Regions from separate parts of the Pseudoalteromonas sp. C8 genome, predicted to be linked through region 2. Evidence: riboswitches for the same ligand, from Rfam matches in the RefSeq annotation. Region 2 holds a riboswitch; the other holds the start of a gene.
The links. A riboswitch is a leader RNA that binds a small molecule or an ion and turns the genes downstream of it on or off. The one in region 2 is predicted to bind lysine.

Region 1: it holds a riboswitch for lysine, as region 2 does, so the genes downstream of both, dapA (4-hydroxy-tetrahydrodipicolinate synthase) here and lysC (lysine-sensitive aspartokinase 3) in region 2, are expected to answer to the same signal.

Annotation. Positions count from the first base shown of each region.
Region 1 is NZ_WTKT01000011.1:52,974-56,372, reverse strand. Features, by position in the region: gene GQR39_RS12130 (protein adenylyltransferase SelO family protein) at 1-391, opposite strand, end outside; gene GQR39_RS12125 (DNA-3-methyladenine glycosylase I) at 403-1,098, opposite strand; lysine riboswitch at 1,289-1,489, shown strand; gene dapA (4-hydroxy-tetrahydrodipicolinate synthase) at 1,680-2,564, shown strand; gene GQR39_RS12115 (2,3,4,5-tetrahydropyridine-2,6-dicarboxylate N-succinyltransferase) at 2,580-3,320, shown strand; gene GQR39_RS12110 (PLP-dependent decarboxylase) at 3,320-3,399, shown strand, end outside.
Region 2 is NZ_WTKT01000003.1:232,055-235,453, forward strand. Features, by position in the region: gene GQR39_RS04710 (4'-phosphopantetheinyl transferase superfamily protein) at 1-567, shown strand, start outside; gene lysC (lysine-sensitive aspartokinase 3) at 653-2,056, opposite strand; lysine riboswitch at 2,132-2,304, opposite strand; gene nhaD (sodium:proton antiporter NhaD) at 2,406-3,399, opposite strand, start outside.

The DNA.
Region 1 (3,399 bases), on a different contig from region 2:
CGCTCATTACGTATTCACGAATAGCAGGACCAAGAGCACAACGCCCATCTCCCCCTCTTGAGTAAGGAGTAGCACCAGAGCCTTTTAATTGAATATCCCACAACTGGTTTTTATCATCATTAATAGCGCCCAGTAAATGCGCTCGCCCATCGCCTAAACGTGGTGAAAAATGTCCAAATTGGTGCCCAGAGTAACCAAGTGCTACTGCAGGAATCGCCTGTTTTTCGTTACCGCTAAAAGTGCTAGCACGCAAATCAGCTGCAACGTTAATATTAAACTCTTTTGCTAAGCTCTCGTTCCACAGTAATAACTGAGGAAAGGCAACACTTGCAGGGAAATCTTCTATCGCAAAGTTTTCCGTAATGTCTGTGTATCTTGGCACTAATTTCATGGTAATTCCTATTATTGCTGACTTATACCAACACGGTTGTCACCTACGCCATAGGCCACAATTAAGCTCAACTCTTGCATACTTAAGCCACTTTGCTTTTGCATTTCGTTAAAAAAGGCTTGGGCTGCACTCAGTGATTTTTTAGTTTGTAAGCCGCCGTCTATAATTTTATGGGCACGCAAATAATTCTCTACATCGCGTGATAGTAAAAAAGTATCTTTACCAAGTGCTCGCAGTGCATAAGGCCCTGTATTTCCGCCTAAACGCGCACCATGCTTTTTTAAATACGCCCATAAACCAATAATATCGTCTGTTGGCCAATTAGCGATAAACTGACTAAAACTGCCATGTTCCTCTGCTATTTCGTGGATCATGTAAGCATTTTCGGTAATTGTTTTTACTTTTTTATAGTTACGAACAATTCGCTCATCCGTTGCTTTTTGTTCCAGCATATCAGGTGGCATCATTAATAACTTATCAACGCTAAAATCCCAAAAAACCTCTCTAAAGCCTGGCCACTTATTATTAATGACTGACCAATAAAAGCCACTTTGAAATACTTTTCGAGTAAATTCCTCAAGCCAATCGTCGTCACTTAACGTGCTTAGTTGTTTTTTAGATAGCGGTTTTGCGAGTAATAACTTAAGCATTTTTTCAGAGCCTTTTCGCTCTACCGCTCGCTTATAAATATCGCTAAATTTTTCCATCTGATTAATACCTTACTTCTACTATGGGTCTAGTGTACGAGAAAAGCACCCAATACGTAACCACCCCTCTTTTCGATGAATTAATCTGTATTTAGTAGCTTGACACCCAGATGGCTAAAATGCTTTAATCGCCGTAATTACCCTATTTAAATGCACAGGTTTGTAAGTTTTACTCTACAAACAGGTGCAAAGGGCTAGAAGAGGTGCGTTATTCAGGTAGCGTATGTTAGGAGCGCAAACTCCAGTGAGCATACGTGAGGGGAATTAACGCCGAGAAGTAACCACTTTTGCGAGGTGTTTATTTCGGGCGACTAGGTTGAACCCTAGCGACTGTCACCAATAGCTGCTTATAAAAAGCAGCTTATTAGTTTGGTGGAGAGCTTCTGGTCTTAAATATTAAGGCCGTGCGCCCTATTATTTTAAGCCCATTCGCTCTTCGAATTATTAGTTCGAACGACGTTAATGCGGCTCCTTCCATAAAGCTTTTTAACTCTTCGAATAATACCAATTGCATTAAATTAGTTATCGCTAAAATGATCACGTTTTTAATAAAGTTGGTACAAATTATAAGTTCGTGAGAGATGATCAACAACTTCAATTTAAACGACTACTCATTGTGGACCGCGCTCGTAACGCCATTTGATCAACACGGCGATGTTGACTACAACACGTTAACTAAACTGGTTAGCGAGCAAGAAGCGGCACATAACGGTATTTTACTACTTGGCAGTACGGGCGAAGGTTTAGCACTAACGCTAAAAGAGCAACAAGCCATTGTTGAACACGTATGCCAGCTAAAACCAGCAGTACCACTCATGGTTGCTGTGGGCGGTAGTAACCTAAAGCAACAAATTGAGTGGGTTAACTACTGTAATACACTCCCAATTCATAGCTTTTTACTTGGCTCACCGCTTTATACAAAGCCTGGCGCTATAGGTCAAACTCATTGGTTTGAAAGCCTACTTAATGCAAGTGTTCACCCGTGTATGCTTTATAACGTACCGGGTCGAAGTGCTGTTAGCATTCCAACGGCAACAATTCAAAACTTACAAAATAATAAAAATTTATGGGCGTTAAAAGAAGCGAGCGGCAGCATTGCTCAGTTTGAAGCTTATCGCCAAGCTGCGCCTAATTTAGCTATTTTTAGTGGCGACGATGCGCTAATGCCTTATTTTGCTCAAGCTGGCGCAAAAGGTTTAGTGTCGGTAGCTGCAAATGCATGGCCCGCACAAACTCACGAGTTTGTTAAACGCAGCTTAAGTGGTCAACACCCTAATTTATTTGCCCAGTGGTCAAGCGCTATTAATAGCCTATTTGCTGTTGCAAACCCTATTCCCGTAAAGGTATTGATGCATTTGCAAGGTCGCTTAAGCAGCCCGCAACTTCGTCCACCTTTAACACACCTTGAGTTAACTCAAACCGATTGCATCACAACTGCAAACAACACCATTTTATCTTGGCATTAAATACAGGTTTTTATAATGAGCTGGTTAGAACTATTAAATAATTTAGAATCGGGCGCAGTACGCGCAGCATCACAAAACGAAAGCGGCCAATGGCAAGCTAACGTAGAAGTAAAACAAGGCATTTTGGATGCCTTCAAAAATGGCACTAATACTGAGTTTGCAGGTGGTTTTGTTGATAAACATAACTTAGCTCCGCAAGAATTTAGTACTGACGATGGCGTACGTATGGTGCCGGGTGGCTCTAGTGTTCGCCGTGGTGCTTATGTTGCTAAAGGCACGATTATTATGCCACCAGCGTATGTAAACATTGGTGCATACATCGACGAAGGCACAATGGTAGATAGCCACGCATTAGTTGGCTCGTGTGCACAAGTAGGTAAAAACGTACATTTAAGTGCTGCAGTGCAGCTTGGTGGTGTACTTGAGCCAATTGGTGCAAGCCCAGTAGTTGTAGAAGACGACGCCTTTATTGGCGCTGGCTGTATTATTGTTGAAGGTGTAGTCATTAAAAAAGGTGCAGTACTTGCCCCAGGCGTGCGTTTATCGGCGACTATTCCGGTATACGACTGCGTAAACGAGCGCCAACTAGATAAAGGCGAGCCAATCCCAGAATACGCGATTGTAATACCAGGCTCTCGCCCTGCGTCAAACGAGTGGGCGCGCGAGCAAGGCTTAAGCATGTCGTGTGCGTTAATTGTTAAATACCGCGACGAGAAAAGCGATGCATCGTTATTGCTTGAAGAGGTTTTACGATAATGAGCTTTTTGAGCACGCCTATCAAAACCGCTGTAAATACAATTACACAACAACTTGATACACCTTTTTTTGTTTACGA
Region 2 (3,399 bases):
GAGTATTTAGCTACGCGGTTATTGTTAAAACACCTTATTAAAATAACGCAGCCGCAACATACGCACTTACCCCTTAATAAAATGAGTACCGAATTTGACGAAGCAAGCTCAAAGCTGCAAATACACGTAAGTGGTGATGTTATTAATACCTGTATTTCGCACTCGCATGGTTTAGTTGGGGTCGCGCTAAATTTTGATAAAAGTGAATTTGGGTTTGATATTGAAAAAGTAAGCCTAAAGCGCCCATTTGAAAAGCTTGCTAAGCATTTTTATCATAATGATGAAATTTCACTTATCACCAAGCCTACTACTACCCAAGCCCAAGCAGATACGTTTTTTAGAATTTGGACATTAAAAGAGTCACTTGCTAAAGCCACCAGCCGCCCTATTGCAAAATTACTTAGCCCCAATGTGTTTGACGAATTACATAGTGCAAAGCTGAGTGCTTGCAGTAATAGCATTACTGTAGCTGATAGCAGTGACAACAATGTTTGTTTTGATGTGAGTGTGGTGCATAAAAAAAGCATCGACTGGCGATGCTTTTTATTAAATGATTTTGTTAAGTAATTTTGTTAAGTAATTTTGTTAAGTAACTTTATTTGTTGATTTTACTAGGTAACTTTACTAGGTGATTTTCCTGAATAACGGTTACTTACGCAGCAAAATCGTTTTCTAATAAACGGCTATGAATAGACTGTACTACGTTATCTGACTCAGTTTGCTCTACTAAAAAGCATAGGTTGTGCTTACTAGCACCATGGCAAATTAATCGTATGTTAAAGTCTTTTAATACACTCATTAAGTTCATTTCGTGTTGGCGTAATTGAATCTCAGAGCCAATAAGTGCCACCAATGTTAGGTTGTTTTCTACCGAAACATGGCAAAACTCTGCAAGCTTATCTAGGCATTCTTGATCAAGCTCTGGGCGCGAGGCGTTTTGCGCGTTATCAAGGGTTATAGCTACGCTGATTTCTGATGTGGTTACCAAATCTACCGATATATTGTATTCACTTAATAGTGTAAATACGCGTGCTAAAAAGCCGCTTGCTAGTAGCATTTCTGGGCTTTTAAGCGTAAGCAATATTTGGTTTTTACGTTGCGTTACTGCGCGTATACCTGGTTGCTGCGATTTTTCGCGCTCAATCCATGTACCGCCACGCTCTGGCTCGCGGCTAGAGCCTACAAATACATTAATGTGGCTACGGCTTGCTGGTAAAATAGTTGCTGGGTGCAATACTTTTGCGCCAAAGGTTGCCATTTCAGCGGCTTCGTCAAAACTTAAACGTGCAATAGGCGTCGCTTTTGCGCACAAACGCGGGTCGGTGCTAAAAATACCCACTACGTCGGTCCAAATATGCACGCTTTTAGCGTTAATTGCTTCAGCTAAAAGTGCAGCGCTATAGTCAGAACCACCACGTCCAAGCGTTGTTGTTTGGCCGTATTCGTCACTGCCAATAAAGCCCTGAGTAACAATTACTTGCTCATCTAATAACGGGATTAAGAATTCTTTAGCAGCTTGCGCTGTGGCCGCAACATTAGGCGTTGCTTTACCAAATTGGCTGTCGGTTTTAAGCACCTTGCGCACATCAAAGCGATCGGCATTTAAACCTTGTAAACGCAGCACCTGAGCAAACAAATACGACGATAAACGCTCACCAAAGCTAAGTAGCTCGTCGTGTTGCTGATCGGTAGTTAGTGACTCTTGAGCCAATGTTTGAAATGCTTTTAGGGTTTCGTTAAAGCCAACCGCTAAATCGGCATCAAGCGATAACTCATCTAAAATAGTTTGTTGAATAGCAAGCACGCCGTTTATGTGTTCTTGGCGCTCACTTGGGGTAATACTTGATTTACACAGTGCAACTAAATGGTTAGTTACGCCAGCACTGGCGCTCACGGCAACAATACGTACGCTTTTATCTGCAACAATAATTTCGCTACAGCGACTCATCGCTTCAAAATTTGCAACACTGGTTCCGCCAAATTTGGCAACGATGTAATCTGATTTTGCGCTTAACTCTGTTTGTGGCACTGTTTGTGGCGCTGATTGGGTAGTCATTTAGTCTCCTTTCGCGGTATCCAAACCGCAATAAAACAAGAAGAACTTGGCAAAGGAATGCTTGAAGATAAGTCCACTGCCAGAAGCTCTCCACCTATATTGGTGACAGTTTTGAGGATTCAGCCCCATAAACCGAAAAATAATGACGACGTACCATTATTTTCCTCGGCGAGTACTTCCCTCCTTAATGATCATCGGCTTTCGTCGCCTAACATTAAGTACCTAAGTATCGCACCTCTTCTGAATGCTTTATTAACCAGTAGCTAATAAAACAAAACCCCACTAAGTAGCGGGGCTTTGAAAGTTATCGTTTAGACGTCTAGCTGTCAAGCATTTAATAATCTATGAGTTAAATAAAACTGCCCATGTAATACGAGCCCGCATATCCTACGGTGTAACAAATTAATAAATGCAGCGATAAACGCAAGTAGCTCATAAAGGTAAGCGCTTTAACTTTGCTCATGGCAATAATGCCCGCAGCCGAACCAATAATAAGCATTGAACCGCCCACGCCCGTTGCATACGTAAACGACAACCAGTGTTGTTGGCTCATTACTATATCGGCTTTTAATAAAGCAGCAGTAAGCGGTACGTTATCGACCCCTGCTGATAATATGCCCATTAAGTAGTTTGCGTACTCAGGTGCCATTACCGTGTATAGGTCGGTAAATTTACTCAACATACCAATTTCTTTAAGCGCGCCTACAAGTAAAAGTACACCTACAAAAAACAATAATGTGTCGTATTCTATATCGCGAACAAAATCGATTATGTCTTTGTTTATGTCTTTTTTGCGCATTAAAAATTGCGCTACTAAAAACATCACTGATAAACCAAACAAGAAAGTTAATAAAGGCGGTACGCTGTAAACTACACTCAGCATAAGTGTGCTCACTACGGTAGATAAGAATATAACAGCAATGGTAATGTCGGTTTTTTCAATGCGGGTTTTACCTGCACCAGCAAACTCAACACGCCCTTTCATACCGATAGACAGTAACGCGGCTAGCAGCATAACGCTTGCAAGTGCTGGCGCTATAAGTAGTAATAAATGAGCAATGGTTACTTTGCCATCTAAAAATATCATCAGTGTGGTTACGTCACCGGTTATTAGCGAGACCCCACCTGAGTTAACACCAAACACAATAAGCGTGGCGTATTTAATGAGCTTTTTAGGTTCAAGTTTTAACGACATAACAACCGCGAGCGATATAAGCGTCGCTGTTACGTTGTCTGAAATCGACGAAAACAAAAATGCAAAACCACCCACCAAAAACATGAGCTTTTTTTCGCTAATACTTTTTGGCATAACACGGTGAACAATATTTTCTATAAACCCCTTT